Regions from separate parts of the Streptomyces sp. NPDC047000 genome, predicted to be linked through region 3. Evidence: riboswitches for the same ligand, from Rfam matches in the RefSeq annotation. Region 3 holds a riboswitch; each other region holds the start of a gene.

Region 1 (4,719 bases), on a different contig from region 3:
TGCGATCTGCTCGGCGTACCGCGCGAGGACCAGGACGACTTCCGGGACTGGGCGGGCATGATGATCCGCCACGGCGGCGGCCCGCGCGGCGGGGTGGCGCGGTCGGTGAAGAAGATGCGCGGCTACCTCGCCGAACTGATCCACAGAAAGAGGGAGTTGCTGCCCGACGAGCCCGACGCGGGAGAGGACCTCCTGTCGGGCCTCATCCGGGCCTCGGACCACGGTGAGCACCTCACCGAGAACGAGGTCGCGGCGATGGCGTTCATCCTGCTGTTCGCCGGCTTCGAGACCACCGTCAACCTCATCGGCAACGGCGTGTACGCCCTCCTCACCCACCCGGGGGAGCGGCGCCGGCTCCAGGAGTCCCTCGCGCGCGGCGAACGGGCGCTGCTGGAGAACGGCGTCGAGGAACTCCTGCGGTACGACGGCCCGGTGGAGATCGCGACATGGCGGTTCGCCACGCGGCCGCTCACGATCGGCGGTCAGGGCATCGCTGCAGGTGATCCCGTGTTGGTGGTGCTCGCGGCGGCCGACCGGGACCCCGCGAGGTTCGCGGAACCGGACGTGCTCGACCTCGCCCGGAGTGACATGCAACACCTCGGGTACGGCCACGGCATCCACTACTGCCTGGGGGCGCCACTCGCCCGGGTCGAGGGGCAGACCGCGCTCGGCACCCTGCTGACCCGGCTGCCGGACCTGGAACTCGCGTCGGATTCAGCCGATTTGCGGTGGCGTGGCGGGCTCATCATGCGTGGACTGCGTAGCTTGCCCGTGGAGTTCACCTCCGTCGCACCCGTCCGGTAATCCACCGGATCGAAAATTTCGACTGACCGCACCCTTACCAAAAGGTGACATTCCCTCAACTCTGTGATCTTCACGTGATCTGCGTGGCATTAACTTGTGATGAGTGATCGACTGTCGCTACGTTCGACCGTCAGCACGGCAACACACCCCAGCTCCAAACGCCGCGCTGGTCACTGCTGTCTCGTGAAAGGGCCCCGCTATGCTCTCCGGGAACGGTCGACACCGTCGCCCCCGCCAGGCCCCGGCCATCCTCGTCGCGGCCGGAGTGACAGGCTCCGCCATCGCCATCCCGCTCCTCGGCGCCGCGAGCGCACACGCGGCCGACGGCACCACATGGGACAAGGTCGCCGAGTGCGAGAGCGACGGCGCCTGGAGTGCCGACATCGGCAACGGGCGTTACGGCGGCCTCCAGATCACGCAGGCCGACTGGGAGAAGTACGGCGGTCTCGACTACGCCGCGCGCCCCGACCAGGCCAGCCGCCAGCAGCAGATAGCCGTCGCCGAGAAGATCCTGGCGGACCAGGGTCCCGGCGCGTGGGCCTCCTGTGCCGCGCTGTCCGGGCTGACCAAGGACTCGGGCAGTGCGGCGGTCGACACGGGTGTCGCGGGAGACGGCTCGTCGTCGAGCGGCTCCACGTCGGACGACTCCCAGTCCGGTGGGTCCGGTTCCACCGGTTCATCGGATTCCTCCGATTCGTCGGACTCGTCCGGGTCTTCCGACTCTTCCGGTTCGTCGGACTCCTCCGACGTCCCGGTCAGTTCCGGTCTGGCGGACACCTCCACCGGCAACTCGTCCACCTCGGACACCGGGTCGTCCACGTCCTCCGACGCGAAGGACGGCAACGGCAAGTCGGGCACGTCCGATTCGTCCGGCTCCTCCGGTGCGACGGGTTCCACGGGCTCCGGCTCCACCGGCTCGCAGTCCCCGACCGCTTCCCCCACGGAGTCGCCCGCCGGTGAGTCGGCCGACGACTCCTGGCAGACCGGCGGCACTTCGACGCTGGTCGACACCGGTGCCCTCGGCTCAGGACGGCACCGCGGCGTCAGCGCCGACGACGGCAGCGAGGGCGGCCTCTCCAGCGACTCCACCGGCGGCCGGCACGCCTCGGCGGCCGACGACACGTACACCGTCCGCACCGGGGACAGTCTCGTCTCCATCGCCGACGCCCTGGACCTCGACGGAGGCTGGCGCCACCTCTACGCCATGAACAAGAAGACCGTCGGGTCCGATCCGGACAGCATCACGGCTGGTCAGACTCTGGAGATCGGGTCCTAAACGGTCGAAAACGAGCGGTAGTTGATGCACCGTTTCGTTGGCTAATGTCCGCTTTGGTGAAAGTGTGGGATGAGTCTCAGAAGCCCTGATCGTCTTTGATATTCCGCCGGTTCCGTGTCTACGGTCGATGCCGCCCGGCACCCCGGGCCCCGGCCGTCGCCAACGCCGAGTCCTGCCAGTGGCGGTCCGGGAACAGTCGTCGCGTCAAGCGCCGTAGGCAGGAGCGGGGGACCCAAGGTAAGTGCCGGGCCCGGCGGTAACGCGCCGGATCCGGCTTGGGGTGAAGTCGTGCCTTCCCAGGGAGGTGTGACCGGGCAACTCAACCGGCCCGAACCCGACAGCTCACCTCGCAGGCGTCGGTGAGGGGATACTCCATGCTGTTTTCCGGCAAGGGCAAGCACCGTCGTCCGTCCAAGGCCACCCGTGCCGTCGCCGTCGTCGGTGTCACCGGCGTCGCGATAGCCACCCCGCTGCTGGCCACCTCCGCCGCCTCCGCCGCCACCGCCTCCCAGTGGGACACCGTCGCCCGGTGCGAGTCGGGCGGCAACTGGGCCATCAACACGGGCAACGGCTACTACGGCGGCCTGCAGTTCTCCGCCTCCACCTGGGCCGCGTACGGCGGCACGGCGTACGCCTCCACCGCCGACAAGGCGTCCAAGGCCCAGCAGATCGCCATCGCCGAGAAGGTCCTCGCCTCGCAGGGCAAGGGTGCCTGGCCGGTCTGCGGCAGGGGCCTGTCCGGCGCCTCCTACAACGGCGGCACGGCGTCGTCCTCCGGGTCGTCGAGCTCCTCCGGTTCGTCGGGCTCCTCCGGCTCCACGGCCACCAAGCGCGCGGCGGAGAAGCCGGCCGCCTCCCGGTCCGCCCAGCGTCCGGCCGCCGGGAAGTCCGGCGGGAACAGGACCGTCACCACCCCGACCGGCACGAAGGTCAAGAAGGGCGACGGCGAGTACAAGGTCGTCAAGGGCGACACGCTCAGCTCCATCGCCCAGGAACACCACGTCAAGGGCGGCTGGCAGAAGGTGTTCAAGCTCAACAAGGGCATCGTCCAGCAGGCCGACCTCATCTACCCCGGCCAGCAGCTGCACCTGAAGTGACAGCCCGGGGCCGCCTGGACCACAGGCCCCTCACAGTCGCGGCCTCCATCATGGCGGAGGCCGCGGCCCCCGCGGCGGAGGCCCGGTGAGGGTCTCCGTCCCCCGACTCCCCGCTCCGGCGCGTGTTCCCCCGTACGCGCCGGGGCGGGGTCCGGCGTTTTCCGGGCGCGTTTCCGGGCGCGTTTTTGGGCTGCTGTTCACCTCCACTTTGTTCCGCAGTGGAACAATTGGGTACCGTCTGACCCAGTCCATGGGTCGGTCGGTCGGCTGGCCGACTGCCCGGAGACCGTTAGGCTCTAGTCGCAAGGCTCCATCATGGCCGCCAAGGCCCACGTGCACCCCGCACCACATGCGTCACATTCCTAGAAGGAGATGCTCGTGCCGTCCATCGACGTCGTCGTAGCCCGGGAAATCCTGGACTCCCGAGGCAATCCCACGGTCGAGGTCGAGGTCGGCCTCGACGACGGCAGCACGGGTCGTGCCGCCGTCCCGTCCGGCGCCTCCACCGGTGCCTTCGAGGCCATCGAGCTTCGCGACGAAGACCCGAGCCGCTACCTGGGCAAGGGTGTCGAGAAGGCCGTCCTCGCCGTCATCGAGCAGATCGGCCCGGAGCTGGTCGGCTACGACGCCACCGAGCAGCGCCTGATCGACCAGGCGATGATGGACCTGGACGCCACCGACAACAAGGGCTCGCTCGGCGCCAACGCCATCCTCGGCGTCTCGCTCGCCGTCGCCCACGCCGCGTCCGAGGCCAGCGACCTCCCGCTCTTCCGCTACCTGGGCGGCCCCAACGCGCACCTGCTGCCGGTGCCGATGATGAACATCCTGAACGGCGGCTCGCACGCCGACTCCAACGTGGACATCCAGGAGTTCATGATCGCCCCGATCGGCGCGGAGTCCTTCTCCGAGGCCCTGCGCTGGGGTGCCGAGGTCTACCACACCCTCAAGAAGGTCCTGAAGAGCAAGGGCCTGGCCACCGGCCTCGGCGACGAGGGCGGCTTCGCCCCGAACCTGGGCTCCAACCGTGAGGCCCTCGACCTGATCCTCGAGGCCATCAAGGAAGCCGGTTACACCCCCGGCCAGCAGATCGGCCTCGCGCTCGACGTCGCCGCCTCCGAGTTCTACAAGGACGGCAAGTACCTCTTCGAGGGCAAGGAGCGCTCCGCCGCCGAGATGACGGAGTACTACGCCGAGCTCGTCGCGGCGTACCCGCTCGTCTCCATCGAGGACCCGCTGTTCGAGGACGACTGGGCCGGCTGGAAGGTCATCACCGACAAGCTCGGTGACAAGGTCCAGCTGGTCGGTGACGACCTGTTCGTCACCAACCCGGAGCGCCTGGCCCGCGGTATCGAGGAGGGCAGCGCCAACGCCCTGCTGGTGAAGGTGAACCAGATCGGTTCGCTCACCGAGACCCTCGACGCCGTCGAGATGGCCCAGCGCAACGGCTACAAGTGCATGATGTCCCACCGCTCCGGCGAGACCGAGGACGTCACGATCGCCGACCTGGCCGTCGCCACCAACTGCGGCCAGATCAAGACCGGT
Region 2 (4,719 bases), on a different contig from region 3:
CGACAGACCCGCGCGGTCCTTGCCGGCCGCGCAGTGCATCAGCGCCGGGACGCTGTCCTCGGCGAGCGCCGCCAGCACCCGCGCGTGCTCGCCGGTGCGCTCGGTGACGATCGCCCGGTAGGAGGCGATCATCCGTGCCGCCGCCTTCCCCTCGCCGAGCAGCGCGCGCAGCTGGTCCAGATCGCCGTCGCGGACCATCCTCCAGAACTCGGCGCCGTCCGCCGGGTCGCTCAGCGGCAGGTTCACGTTCCGCACCCCGGGCAGGTCGACGTCCGGGCCCTCCAGCCTGCGGTCGGCGTCGTTGCGGAAGTCGAAGACCGTGTGCAGCCCCAGCGACGCCAGGAACGCGGCGTCCTCGTCCGTCGCGTGCGCGAGATGGCCGCTGCGGAACAGCACCCCCTGCCGCACCCGGCGTCCGTCCACGGTCGGCAGACCGCCCACGTCACGGAAATTGCGCACACCGGTCAGCTCGGGTTCGGTCGACGGGACCTGCTGCGTCACGGAGGCTCCTCTCATCGGCTCCGCCGGTGCTCGGCGGATCCGCCGGCGGATGCGACTTTGACGATACGGCACGGTTTCCCGGGGCAATGGACTGTCCACAGGCCCGGGTGGGGAGAGCGCTTCCGGGGCGTGCGGCCAGGCGCGGGGCGGCCGGGGGGCGGGGATGCGGCGAACGAGTTCTCGCATGTTTTCCACAGGCGTTGCTTCCCGGCGCGCAGCCCTTGATCATGGATCATGTCGGAGTCTGAGCGGGCTTGTCGGGAACTGTGGAGGCGCGGTGCTGGAGATCGCCGGAAACGGACGTACATGGCTGCTGTCGGGGCCGTCGAGCGGCTACGCCGTCCACCTCACGGACGACGACGTGCTCCTCCATCTGCACTGGGGCCCCAGAATCTCCCTGGCCGCCGCCGAGTCCCTCGTCCCCGGGCTGCTCCCGCCGTACCGGCCCTTCGAGTCCGGCCTCGACGGCCGCGAGGAGTACCCCGTCGAGGGCGGCGCCCGCTTCGTGCGGCCCGCCCTGTCGGTGCGCACCGCCGAACGCCGCGGCACGGAGTGGCACTTCGAGGGACATGAGCACGACGCGTCCGGCGACGGCGAACTGCGGCTGCGCTTCCGGGACGGCGGACTCGCGATCACCCTGCACTACCGGATGCGCGACGACGTGGTCGAGCGCTGGGTGACCCTCGGCAACGAGGGCGGCGAGCCGCTGGAACTGCTGCGCGCCGACCCGGCCACCTGGACCCTGCCCGAACGGGAGGACTGGCGGCTGTCCCAGCTGCACGGCCGCTGGGCCGCCGAGTCCCGGCTCGCCCGTACGCCCCTCACCTACGGGGACAAAATCATCGGCAGCCGGCGCGGCCACACCGGCCACCAGCACCTGCCCTGGGTCGCGCTCGACACCGGCGCCGACGAGGAGCACGGCGAGGTCTACGGCTGCGCGCTCGCCTGGTCCGGTTCCTGGCGCATCGCGGTGGCCCAGCTGCCCGACGCGCGCGTCCAGATCACCGGCGGCGCGGGGTACGACGACTCCGGGCTGCTGCTGCTCGAGCCGGGCGAGTCGTACACCACGCCGGTCTTCGCGGGCCTGTGGAGCGACGGGGGCTTCGGCGGGGCCAGCCGCGCCTGGCACGCCTACCAGCGGGCGTACGTCGTCCCGGACGCCGAGCGGGACCGGCCGGTGCTGTTCAACTCCTGGGAGGCCACCCACTTCGACATCACCGAGGAGCAGCAGAGCCTGCTCGCCCGGCGGGCCGCCGCGATCGGGGTCGAGCTGTTCGTGGTCGACGACGGCTGGTTCGGCTCGCGCACCTCGGACCGCGCCGGACTCGGTGACTGGCGGCCCAACCCCGACCGCTTCCCCGGCGGCCTCAAGCCCCTCGCCGACTACGTGCACGCCCTCGGTATGCAGTTCGGCATCTGGGTCGAGCCCGAGATGGTCAACCCGGACAGCGACCTCTACCGCGCGCACCCCGACTGGGTGCAGTTCCAGCCGGGCCGCAGGCGGACCGAGTTCCGCAACCAGCTGGTGCTGAACCTGGCCCGTGAGGACGTCCAGGAATATCTCTGGGAGCAGCTGGACGACCTGCTCGCGTCCACTCCCGTCGACTATGTGAAGTGGGACTTCAACCGCTGCTTCACCGACGCGGGCTGGCCCGGCGAGCCGTACCCGCAGCGGTTGTGGGTCGACCATGTCCGCTCCTTCTACACCCTCCTCGACCGGCTCCGGTCGGCCTATCCGGACGTGGCCTTCGAGTCCTGTTCGGGCGGCGGCGGCCGGATCGACCTCGGGGTGATGAGCCGCACCGACCAGGTGTGGACCTCGGACAACACCGACCCGCTCGACCGGCTGGAGATCCAGCACGGCTTCAGCCAGATCCACCCGGCGCGGGTGATGGCCGCCTGGGTCACCGACAGCCCGAACATCCAGCTCAACCACCGCGCCAGCAGCCTGCGTTTCCGGTTCGTGAGCGCCATGGCCGGCGTGCTGGGCGTCGGCGGTCACCTCAGCGACTGGAGCGAGGAGGAACTCGCCGAGGCGCGCGGCTGGGTGGAGCTCTACAAGGAGATCCGGCCCGTGGTGCAGCGCGGCGGGCAGTACCGGCTGCGTCCGCCGGAGGGCGGACTGAGCGCGGTGCAGTACTCGCTCGGCGACGAGACCGTCGTCCTCGCCTGCCTCCAGGCCCAGCGCTACGGCGAACGTGTCCCCGCGCTGCGGCTGCGCGGGCTCGACCCGGCGGCGTCGTACGAATGCCGCGAAACGGGTGAAGTGCACCCGGGTGCGGTGCTGCTGCACCACGGGCTGCGCACCGGGTTGCAGGGTGACCTGGACGCGACGGTCGTGCGGTTGCGGAGAATCTGAGGCTTCTGTCCGCTTCGTTGCCGCTATGCGGCTTTGGTTGTCCTTCATTGCCGTTCATTGCTCTTCATCGCCCTTCATTCCAACTCGGCCTGGAATGGGGGGCGATGGTGCGGGGCGGGTGAGCAGGCTCATATCCGTGACCGTGAGTCGTCCGTCATGCTCACGTAATCCATGAGGTTTTCCTTGGGAATTGCCGCGGGAATTCCGGGCGGAATGCACGGAGGGTGACCGGGAATTCGGTAAAAGGATCAAGTGAATCGCGCGGCGGCATATCCGTCGACTTGTTACTTCGCGTCCTGGTCGCTTACGTTCACGACCCATCCGGACGGACCGCCGAATCCTGCCGCCGACCGGAATCCGCACACCACCCACCCGACGCACGGCAGGAGCGGGGGACCCACAGGTACCACTGCCTGGTCCGGTCTCCGGAACAGGCTCGGGGTGAAGTCGTGACGTCCCGTCACGGCCGGGCAGCTCCAGCCCGAACCCGACAGCTCACCTCGCAGGCGCCGGAGAGGAATCCGTCATGCCCGCGAAGGGTAAGCACCGCCGTCCCAGGGCCCAGCGCCTCACCCGTTCCATAGCCGCCGCCGGAACCGGCGGTGCCGCGCTGGCCCTGCCGCTCATCGGCGCACCGGGCGCTCACGCGGCGACCGCGCAGCCGGCCGCGGAGACGGTCTCCCGGCCCGTCTCCGTGAAGACCGTTCAGGCCGCGCCGGTCACCGTGCACCGCGCGGGAACGGTGACCGCCGCGACGGGCGCGCGGGTGACGACGTACACCGTCCGCACCGGCGACTGCCTCGCGAAGATCGCCGCCGAGCATCAGGTGCGGGGCGGCTGGCACGACCTCTACCAGGCCAACCGCGCGGCGGTGGGCGGCGATCCGTCGCTGATCCACCCTGGTCTGAAGCTCACGCTCGGCGGGCAGGCGGCGGCGGGCACCGCCGGGTCGCGGACCGCGCCTGCGCGCCCGTCCTCCCCGTCCTCCTCGTCGGCGGCGTCCTCGTCCGCCGGGACGGCGTCCGCCGCGAAGGCCGCGGCCCCCGCCGCCGCCGGCTTCACGCTGCCGGTCTCCGGCGCCGGCGTCGGCACGTCGTACCACGTCGCGGGCAGCATGTGGTCCAGCGGCTACCACACCGGGGTCGACTTCGTGGTCGGGACCGGCACCCCCCTGAAGGCCGTGGGCGCGGGCACCGTCGTCTCCGCGGGCTGGGGCGGCGCGTACGGCAACCAGGTCGTCCTCCGGCTCGCCGACGGCTACTACGCGCAGTACGCCCATCTGTCCAGCCTCTCCGTCTCGGCCGGGCAGTCCGTGACGGCGGGTCAGCAGGTCGGCCTCTCCGGTGCGACCGGCAATGTGACGGGCCCGCACCTGCACTTCGAGATCCGCACCACCCCGGACTACGGCTCGGACGTGGACCCGGTGAGCTATCTGCGCTCGCACGGCGTCGCCGTCGGCTGACCGCCGAGCCGACCGCGCCCGGTCCGCCGGGTACGCGGCGCCGTACCCCCTGCCCCCGTCCCCCCGTACCGCCTGAGGCCGGACCACGATCCCCGGGTCCGGCCTCCGGCCTGCCCGCGCACCCGAGCGCCGGTGCGAGCCCCCGGACCGCGGGCGACCGAGCCGTCAACGCCCCCGGCCGGACGTGTATTCCAGAATTGGACAACGCTTTACGAGTGTCCTTTGTCACCGCTAGTCAAGCCTTGCCTACGGTCGCGTAGGTCACATCACCCGGTGAATCATGGCCCCTTGTGGCAGACGATTCGAAGAGTGACAGCAGATCAGTGATCGGGTCGTACGTGGCGGTGGGGGACAGCTTCACCGAGGGAGTGGGCGACCCCGGCCCCGACGGACAGTT
Region 3 (4,719 bases):
ACGATCGCCAAGGCCGACGGCAACCCCGTCAACGCGGCGTCCATGCTGGCCGTCCTGGGCCTCGGCGCCAAGGGCGGCGAGGAGATCGTCCTCGCCTCCGACGCCGAGGGCGCGGACGCCGCGCTCGACCGGCTGGCCAAGCTGGTTGCCGAGGGGCTCGAGGAGCTTCCGGAGACGGTCTGAACCGCCCCGGCACCGCACGACGGAGCCGCGCCGCCCTGACGGGTGGCGCGGTTCTGTCGTTTCCGCGTCCTCGACGGCGGCCCGGGAATTATCACGGGCATGACCCAGGCCCGGGACCCGGGGCCAGGCATCCGTAAACCGGGCACGCAAAAGGCGCACCGGCGTAATACACCGGCGCACGGGAATTCGGGCAGCGGAAAACAGATCCCTGCGGAATACCACTTCTTTGTATACGGCGGCCGTGTTAAAGCCGCAGACCCGTCATGTTTACGGGAGGTTGCGAAGTCCTCACGCGGTCCGGCCGGTCCGGTCCGCCGGGGAAACGCAGCCGGTGCGCGGCCGTCGCGCGCTCGGTGTGCAGGGCGGTGACGGCCCGCGCGCGCTCGCTGTCGCCGCGCGCCACCGCGTCCACGATGGCCCCGTGCTCGGCCCAGGAGTCCACCGGGCTGGCGGGCGCGTCCACCGTGTACATCCAGGCGATCTTGTGCCGGAGCTGGGTGAGCATCGACGTCAGGGCGTGGCTGCCGGAGGACTGGGCGAGCGTCTCGTGGAACCAGCCGCCCAGCGAGCGCAGATCCTCGCTGTTGCCCCGCCGGGCGCGTTCCTGGCCCAGCCGGACCAGGCCGCGCAGCACCTTCAGATGGGCCTCCGTGCGGCGCTGGGCGGCCCGGGAGGCGCCGAGCGGCTCCAGGAGCATGCGCATCTCCAGCAGGTCGGCGGCCTCGTGCTCGGTCGGCTCGGCCACGCACGCGCCCGCGTGCCGCCGGGTGACGACGAAGCCCTCGGCCTCCAGCGTGCGCAGCGCCTCGCGGACGGGGACGCGGGAGACGCCGTAGCGGCGGGCGAGGAGTTCCTCGGTGAGGCGGCTGCCGCGCTCGTAGACACCGGCGACGATGTCGTCCCGGATAGCGGTGCACACCGAGTGCGCCGGAATACGCATGACCGACCTCCGCCTTAATCCCCGTGAAACGTCGACGATCGAGTTGTGCTGACGTGTGTTCCGTGACTCTATGGCAACGGGACGGAATTTCCGACGGCGGGCCGGAATCCGGGGATATTTTTTGGACAGCGGGCCACCGGAAAACCGAAAGCCCCGGCTCGGACGAGCCGGGGCTTCCCGGGGACGTGATGTACCGCACTCCGCGCCGGGCGCGGGACGGCGGCTGCCGGCTGCCGGTGCCGGATGTTCACATCGTGCCGGCGGGGCGGGCGACGGGTGTCAGATGCTCACACCGTGCTGACGCAGGTACGCGACGGGGTCGATGTCGGAGCCGTACTCCGCGGTCGTACGGGCCTCGAAGTGGAGGTGCGGTCCCGTGACGTTGCCGGTCGCGCCGGACAGGCCGATCTGCTGGCCCGTGACGACCTGCTGGCCCACGGACACCGCGATGGACGACAGGTGGCCGTACTGCGTGAAGGTGCCGTCGTTCATCCTGATGACGATCTGATTGCCGTACGAACCTCCCCAGCCGGTCTCGACGACGGTGCCGTAGCCCACCGCGTGGACGCTCGTGCCGCTGGCGGCGTGGAAGTCGATGCCGGTGTGCGCGCCGGAGGACCACAGGGCGCTGCTGGCCTGGTAGCCGGTGGAGACGTACGAGTGGGAGATCGGCGCGACGAAGGTGTTGAGGCGCTTGCGCTCCGCGTCGCGGGCGGCGCGCTCCTTGGCCTCACGGGCCTTCTCCGCCAGCTCGGCCGCGCGCTTGCGGGCGGCCTGCTCGGCCTCCTTGCGCGCGGCTGCCGCCTGCTGGGCGGTGGCCTGGGCGTCGATCGTGTCGGCGACCGTGTCACCGAGGGCGACGACGGGGATGAGCCCGCTCGTCTCGAGCGCGTTCTGCGCGGGGTCGCCGGCCGCGAGTGCGGGGGCCGCGAGGGTGCCCACCACGCCGCTGGTGGCGAGGGCCGCGACACCCGCGGCCTGGGTGGTGGAACGCTTCATCCGGCTGGGCCGGCGGTGCTTCCCGGGGGCGCACGACGCCATGAAGGGGCTGGTCCTTTCCTTCCCTCTCGCCTACCGGGTTAGCTGACGGGTTCGGAGCAGGAAGGTCTCCTACGGACCCCCTCGCTGTACGCGCGGGCGTCCGATTCACCCCGGGGGACTGTGGGTCCCCGGCTCCCCCGGCTCGCGCCGTACGGGGACTCGGCGATGGCTGTCCGCTGCCGCGGATGCGGCGTGCTGCGTGACGGACAGGCCGGGACGACGCTAGACGGGGCGGCTTTCGGTCCTCAAACGGATCACATCTTTTGTAGCGCACGCCACAGGGCATACAGGTTGCCTCTCCCGTAAATCGGGCATACGCCCACCCCTGCTGACGGCCGGTGGGCGGACAGGAGCCCTGACGGCCGGGCCGTCCGGCCGTCAGGGCTCACCCGCGCGCGGTGCTACTCCGCCGTGACGACCGTGACGTCGCCGATACCGAGGGCCTCGACGGGCTCCCTGATCTGTGCCGCGTCGCCGACGAGGACCGTCACCAGACGGTCCACCGGGAAGGCGCTCACGACCGCCGCGGTGGCCTCCACGGTGCCGGTCGCGGCGAGCTGCCGGTAGAGCGTCGCCTGGAAGTCGTCGGACAGGTACTGCTCGACCTGGTCGGCCAGCGTGCTCGCCACGGCGGCGGCGGTCTCGTACTTCAGCGGCGCCACGCCGACGAGGTTCTGCACGGCGACGTCCCGTTCGGCGTCGGTCAGCCCCTCCGCGGCGAGCGTGCGCAGCACCGTCCACAGGTCCTGCAGTGCGGGACCGGTGTTCGGCGTGTCGACGGAACCGCTGATGGCGAGCATCGCGGCGCCGGTGCCGTCCGGCGCGGACCGCAGGACCTGCCCGAACGCCCGCACACCGTAGGTGTAGCCCTTCTCCTCGCGCAGCACACGGTCCAGGCGCGAGGTCAGGGTGCCGCCGAGGCAGTACGTGCCGAGCACCTGGGCCGCCCACGTCCGGTCGTGCCGGTCGGGACCGGTGCGGCCGATGAGCAGCTGCGTCTGGACGGCACCGGGCCGGTCCACGATGACGACGCGGCCGGTGTCGTCGGACGTCACCGCGGGCACCGGACGGGGCCGGGCCGGGGCACCGCTCCAGCCGCCCAGGGTGTCCGCGAGCAGCTCGTCCAGGTCGACGCCGGTGAGGTCGCCGACGATCACGGCGGTGGCCGTCGCGGGGCGCACGTACCGCTCGTAGAACCGGCGTACGGCCGCGGCGTCGATCTTCTCGACGGTCTCCTCGGTGCCCTGGCGCGGGCGCGACATGCGGGCGGTCTCCGGGAAGAGCTGCCGGGACAGCTCCTTGGCGGCCCGGCGCGCCGGGTTGGCCAGCTCGTGGGGGATCTCGTCGAGACGGTTGCGCACCAGGCGCTCGACCTCGCTGTCGGCGAACGCGGGCGCCCTCAGCGCGTCGGCGAGCAGTCCGAGCGCCTTGGGGAGCCGGGAGACCGGGACCTCCAGGCTCAGCCGGACGCCGGGGTGGTCGGCGTGCGCGTCGAGCGTGGCGCCGCAGCGCTCCAGTTCGGCGGCGAACTCCTCGGCGGAGAGCGTGTCGGTGCCCTCCGAGAAGGCGCGCGCCATGATCGTGGCGACACCGTCGAGGCCGGCCGGCTCGGCGTCGAGCGGCGCGTCGAGCAGCACCTCGACGGCGACGACCTGCTGGCCGGGGCGGTGGCAGCGCAGCACCGTCAGGCCGTTGTCCAGCGTGCCGCGCTCCGGCGCGGGGAAGGCCCACGGCCTGGCCGTGCCCGCCTGGGGCCGGGGGTGGAACTCCATCGTGGCGAGCTCGGTCACTTGGCCGCCTCCTCGTTGTCGTCGGTGGCTTCCACGGTCGCCGCGGACTCGGGGTCCTCGGTGCGTTCGGCTTCCTCTGCGGACTCCTCCTCGGCGCCGGCGACGGGCTCGTAGACGAGGACCGCGCGGTTGTCGGGGCGCAGGCGGGCCTTGGCGATCTCCTGGACCTCCTCGGCGGTGACCTCGAGGACGCGCCCGACGGCGGTGAGGGCGAGCTGCGGGTCGCCGAACAGCACCGCGTAGCGGCACAGTTCGTCGGCGCGGCCCGCGACCGTGCCGAGCCGGTCCAGCCACTCCCGCTCCAGCTGGGCCTGGGCGCGCTCCATCTCCTCGGGGGTGGGGCCCTCCTCGGCGAACCGGGCGAGCTCCTCGTCGATGGCGGCCTCGATCACCGGGACCTCGACGTCGCCGGACGTCTTCACGTCCAGCCAGCCCAGGGAGGGCGCCCCGGCCAGCCGCAGCAGACCGAACCCGGCGGCCACGGCGGTACGGTCGCGCCGTACCAGCCGGTTGTAGAGGCGGGAGGACTCGCCGCCGCCGAGGACGGTGAGCGCCAGGTCGGCGGCGTCGCAGGCGCGCGTGCCGTCCTCCGGCAGCCGGTAGGCGGCCATCAGCGCGCGGGCCGGCACCTCCTCCACGACGACCTCGCGCTGCTGGCCGCCCATGACGTCCGGCAGCGAGCCGTCACGCGGCGCGGGCTTGCCGTCGTGCGACGCGATGGACCCGAAGTACTTCTCGACCCAGGCCAGCGTCTCGGCCGGGTCG
Region 4 (4,719 bases), on a different contig from region 3:
GGACGGGCCTCGTCCTCAAACTCCCCCGAGCTCTTCGAGCAGGGGGCACCCCCAGACGGGCTGGGGCGGCGGGGGTGGGACGTAAAATCGGGGCACTGTGTCTGAGTCTGCGCGTGCTTCCGAAAGTCCCCGGCATCTTCCCGGGGTCTCCGTCCGGCATACCCGGGTGAAGGGGGAACCGCGGTTTCCCGACGGGCCCCGGGCCGATCCCGCCGGGTCGCACTTCGAGCGGCGGATCCGCAGCTTCCAGCCCCGGCGGAGCCGGGTGACGGCCGGGCAGGCGGACGCCCTGCAGCGGCTGTGGCCGGCCTGGGGGCTCGACATCGACGGGCAGCGTGTCGTCGATCTCGGCGAGCTGTTCGGGAACGCCCGTCCCGTCGTGCTGGAGATCGGGTTCGGGATGGGGGAGGCCACCGCGCGGATGGCCGCCGCCGATCCCGGCACCAACGTCCTCGCCGTCGACGTGCACACCCCCGGGCAGGGCCATCTGCTCCACCTCGCCGAGCGCGAGGGTCTCGCGAACGTCCGGATCGGCAACGGCGACGCCATCATCCTGCTGCGCGAGATGCTCGCCCCGGACTCCCTGGACGGGCTGCGCGTCTACTTCCCCGACCCCTGGCCCAAGAAGCGGCACCACAAGCGCCGGCTGATCCAGCCCGAGTTCCTCACCCTCGCCGCGACCCGTCTCAGACCCGGCGCGCTGCTGCACTGCGCGACCGACTGGGAGCCGTACGCCGAGCAGATGCTCGAGGTGCTCACCGCGCACCCGGACTTCCGGAACACCCGGCCGGACGGCGGTTTCGCGCCGCGTCCGGCGTTCCGGCCGCTGACCCGTTTCGAGGGCCAGGGACTGGACAAGGGTCATGTGGTGAACGATCTGCTCTTCCGTCGCGTACAGCACGAGGGCCGGGACCGGGGCCGGAGTCAGGACCACGACCACGACCGGGCCGTCTGATCCTCCCGCGCCGTCGTGGGCCGTGTTCCCGCTCGTTAGGGTCGATGCCGTGGCCAGCTCTCCCCCGTATCCGCCCCACCCCGGCCATCCGCGCTGGTGGCAGCGGCGCGCCGTGCGCTACGGAGCCCCGGTCGCCCTGCTCGCGCTGTCCGGGCTCGTCATCCTGGCCCTGGTGCGCGAGCAGACCGGCACGGACGGGTTCCTGGTCGGCATCGGTCTCGCCGTCCTGCCCGTACCGCTGCTGGTGGCCGCCTTCCGCTGGCTCGACCGCGTCGAACCCGGCCCCTGGCGCAATCTGCTGTTCGCGTTCGCCTGGGGCGCCTGCGCCGCCGCGCTCATAGCGATCGTCGCCAACAGCTTCGCCACCCGGTGGATAGCCACGGCCACCGCCGATCCGACGAACGCCGACACCCTCGGCGCCACCGTCATCGCCCCGGTCGTGGAGGAGTCCGCCAAGGCCGCCGCCGTCCTCCTCGTCTTCCTCTTCCGCAGACGCGACTTCACCGGGCTCGTCGACGGTGTGGTGATAGCCGGGGTCACCGCCACCGGCTTCGCGTTCACCGAGAACATCCTCTACCTCGGCAACGCCTTCGGCACCGACCAGCTCACCGGCGACCGCGGCATCGCCTCCGTGACCGCCGCGACCTTCTTCGTGCGCATCGTCATGTCCCCCTTCGCGCACCCCCTCTTCACCGTCCTCACCGGCATGGGTTTCGGCGTCTCCGCGTGCTGCGCCGACCGCCGGCGCGTCCCCCGCGTCCTGCTGCCGCTGTGCGGGCTGCTGCTCGCGATGAGCATGCACGCCGTCTGGAACGGCTCGTCCGCCCTCGGCCAGTACGGCTTCTTCGCCGTGTACGCCGCGTTCATGGTGCCCGCGTTCGGGCTGCTGACCTGGCTCGCCGTGTGGACCAGGCAGCGCGAGCTGAGGACCGTACGGGAGGAGCTGCCCGCCTACGCCGTCGCGGGCTGGCTGACGCCCGCCGAGCCGTTCGTGCTCGGTTCCCTGCGGGCCCGGGGCATCGCCCGCGAGTACGCCCGCCACCACTGCGGCAGGGCCGCCGCCCGGGCCGTCGCCGAGTACGAGGCCTGCGCGACCTCGCTGGCCCTCCTGCGCCACCGCGGTCGCGGCGGACAGGCGGGGCCCGACTTCGTCGTCCGCGAGGCGGAGCTCCTGCGGGAACTGTGGGTCCGCCGGCACATCGCCCGGCCCGCGCTCCAGCACGCGGCAGGGCGCGTCTGGCCCGAGTACGAGTACGGGAGGGCACCCGTTCCCCGGCCCGTCCCCTGGGCTCCGCCGCCTCTCCCGCCGTACGCCGTCCGCAATCCCTATCTGACCTGAGCCTCACGGGGGGGGCGTGTCCGGGTGGCCTCACGCAAGGGGTCCTCACGCCGGGGGACCGGAAACCGGAAACCGGCAGCCCTGACGTCGGGGGGAAGTCGTCAGGACCGCCGGGGACCAAGGGGGCGCCGGAAGAGGCCGCGGTGGGCCGCACGGAGCCGTGGTGAGCCGGGGGGAGGGTGGCCGGTCGGGGCCGGTGGGTCAGGGGTTGAGGCCCTTGCCGCGCAGCCACGTCATCGGGTCGATGCCGGTGGCCTGCCCGCCGGGGTGGACCTCCAGATGGAGGTGGGGGCCGGTGACGTTGCCGGTCGCGCCGACGCGGCCGATCACGTCGCCCGTGCCGACCTTCTGGCCGACGGAGACGCTGATCGACGACTGGTGGCAGAACCACAGCTCGGTGCCGTCGTCGAGGGTGAGGACGGTGCGGTAGCCGTACGACCCGGCCCAGCCCGCCTGGGTGACGGTGCCGCTGTGGATCGCCTTGATCAGCGTGCCGGTGGGCGCGGCGAAGTCGAGACCGGTGTGGTAACCGGACGACCACATCGAACCGGCCTGGCCGAAGGTGCCGGTGATCGTGTACGACGAGGTCGGCAGCGTGTACTGCTTGGCCAGCGCGGCCAGGCGCTCGGCCTCGGCCTTCTTCGCGGCGGTCTCCTCCGCCTTCGCCTTGGCCGCCACGGCCTTGGCGGCGGCGGCCTTCTCCGCAGCGGCAGCGGCGGCGGCGATGCGCTTGGCCTGGGCGGTCTCGACGGCCGTCAGGGCCTTGTCCGCGACCTGGGTCTGCTGCTGCTCGGCCTGGGCCATGATCCGGTTGCGCAGCGCCTCGCCCGCGTCGGAGCGCTTGCTGCCGGCCACCGTCGTCATGGTGCTGAGCGAGGCCTGGGACGCCTTGGCCGAGTCGCCGCCCGTGCCGGAGTCGTCTCCGAGCAGGGAGCCCACGGAGGGCAGGTCGGGCAGGGAGATGGAGACCGGGGGCTTGCCGGTGTTGGCGCTGGCCATGCCGCCCGCGCCGACGGCGGCTATGACACCGACGCCCAGGACCGTGGAGCTGCGGGCGAGCCCGCCGCCGCGCTGCTTGGCGACCCGGTGCCGGCCTCGGAGCGGGGCGAGGGACTCCTCGGTGGGGTTCCACTCCTGCCAGGGACCCTCGTCGGGGCGGTACTCGCCATAGGCGAAGGTGTCGGTACCCCCGCGCTGGCCCGGGATGAACGGGGATTCCGTGAGAGGCCGGTCAGACGCCACGTGGGCGCGCTCCTTCCTTCCTTCTCGCCTACCGGGTTAGCTGACGGGTTCGGAGCAGGAAGGTCTCCTACGCGCGTATAACCGCCGTGCTTCCACGGCGTCATTCGCGTGATTCACCCCAGGGAGGTGGTTCCCCGGCTCCCTTGCGGGACTCGGCGTGTGCGCACGGAGCCGTCTCTTGTGACGGCTGGGACTACCGTGCTGCGTTATCGAACGTTAATAGACGCGGAGGGCAGATTCCAAGCCGTTCCCCCTGATCAGCAAGCCCTTTTTTGCCGGACTTACCTGCCATGACCGGCGAAATTCGGGCGAGTTGACCTCGTCCCGGAAATCACCTCATGGGTGACGGTGTCTCAGATGTTACGCGGAACGGCATCGTCCGCTCACCCAAGGTGATAACGGTGCGGCAGCGGGGAGGCGGCACCGGCGCGGCACCGGCGGGAAGCGTCACGGCCGCCGTACCGCGAGCAGTGCCATGTCGTCCGTCAGACCGCCCACGGCGGCGGCGTGCCGGCGTACGTCCGCCGCGAGAGCGGTCAGGAGTGCCTGCGGGCCCGGGAAGGTACGGCCGTGGAGGCGCGCCTCGGGGTCGTAGAACACGCCGTGCGCGTCGCGCGCCTCGGACAGCCCGTCGGTGTGGAGCAGCAGCGTGGCTCCCGGGGGGAGGCACGCCTCCTGGACGTGGTCGGGCAGCGCGCTCAGCTCGCCCAGGCCGAGCGGCAGCGCCGCCGTGCCCTCGTGCAGCGCGCGCACGGTGCCGTCGGCGAGGAGCAGCAGCGGGGGCGGGTGGCCGCGGTTGACGACGCGGACCAGCGTCCCGTCCCCCGGGATCTCGGCGAGTACGGCGGTGGTGAACTCCTCGAACGTGTCGACGGTGTCGCGCCGGGTGCCCTCGCGCGCCAGCGCCCGCTCGAGGCGCCGGGCGACCGCGTCGAGTGTCGCCTCCTGTTCGGCGGCCTCCCGGAAGGCCCCGATGAGGACGGCCACCACGGCCACCGCGCCCATCCCCTTGCCCCGCACATCCCCGACGATCAGCCGGACGCCGTACGCGCTGTCCTGCACGGCGTACAGATCGCCCCCGATGGACGCCCCGGCCTGCGCCGCCTCGTAGCGCGCCGCGACGTCCAGGCCGCCGATCCGCTCCTCCGGCTCCGGCAGGACGGCGAGCTGGGCGGCCTCGGCG

The links. A riboswitch is a leader RNA that binds a small molecule or an ion and turns the genes downstream of it on or off. The one in region 3 is predicted to bind cyclic di-AMP.
Positions count from the first base shown of each region.
Region 1: linked by a shared signal. The riboswitch ahead of ABZ862_RS20635 (transglycosylase family protein) and the one ahead of ABZ862_RS22425 (M23 family metallopeptidase) in region 3 are both predicted to bind cyclic di-AMP.
Region 2: linked by a shared signal. The riboswitch ahead of ABZ862_RS03140 (LysM peptidoglycan-binding domain-containing M23 family metallopeptidase) and the one ahead of ABZ862_RS22425 (M23 family metallopeptidase) in region 3 are both predicted to bind cyclic di-AMP.
Region 4: linked by a shared signal. The riboswitch ahead of ABZ862_RS34080 (M23 family metallopeptidase) and the one ahead of ABZ862_RS22425 (M23 family metallopeptidase) in region 3 are both predicted to bind cyclic di-AMP.

Region 1 covers NZ_JBEYWE010000012.1:145,997-150,715, forward strand. The annotation lists gene ABZ862_RS20625 (cytochrome P450) at 1-804, shown strand, start outside; gene ABZ862_RS20630 (transglycosylase family protein) at 1,004-2,080, shown strand; cyclic di-AMP (ydaO/yuaA leader) riboswitch at 2,280-2,451, shown strand; gene ABZ862_RS20635 (transglycosylase family protein) at 2,455-3,177, shown strand; gene eno (phosphopyruvate hydratase) at 3,556-4,719, shown strand, end outside.
Region 2 covers NZ_JBEYWE010000001.1:771,277-775,995, forward strand. The annotation lists gene ABZ862_RS03130 (tyrosine-protein phosphatase) at 1-501, opposite strand, end outside; gene ABZ862_RS03135 (alpha-galactosidase) at 779-2,860, shown strand; cyclic di-AMP (ydaO/yuaA leader) riboswitch at 3,220-3,382, shown strand; gene ABZ862_RS03140 (LysM peptidoglycan-binding domain-containing M23 family metallopeptidase) at 3,387-4,322, shown strand; gene ABZ862_RS03145 (SGNH/GDSL hydrolase family protein) at 4,646-4,719, shown strand, end outside.
Region 3 covers NZ_JBEYWE010000014.1:86,688-91,406, forward strand. The annotation lists gene ABZ862_RS22415 (HPr family phosphocarrier protein) at 1-183, shown strand, start outside; gene ABZ862_RS22420 (GntR family transcriptional regulator) at 428-1,123, opposite strand; gene ABZ862_RS22425 (M23 family metallopeptidase) at 1,403-2,164, opposite strand; cyclic di-AMP (ydaO/yuaA leader) riboswitch at 2,177-2,339, opposite strand; gene ABZ862_RS22430 (pitrilysin family protein) at 2,566-3,954, opposite strand; gene ABZ862_RS22435 (pitrilysin family protein) at 3,951-4,719, opposite strand, start outside.
Region 4 covers NZ_JBEYWE010000034.1:61,850-66,568, reverse strand. The annotation lists gene trmB (tRNA (guanosine(46)-N7)-methyltransferase TrmB) at 98-955, shown strand; gene ABZ862_RS34085 (PrsW family intramembrane metalloprotease) at 1,005-2,294, shown strand; gene ABZ862_RS34080 (M23 family metallopeptidase) at 2,496-3,536, opposite strand; cyclic di-AMP (ydaO/yuaA leader) riboswitch at 3,547-3,704, opposite strand; gene ABZ862_RS34075 (PP2C family protein-serine/threonine phosphatase) at 3,984-4,719, opposite strand, start outside.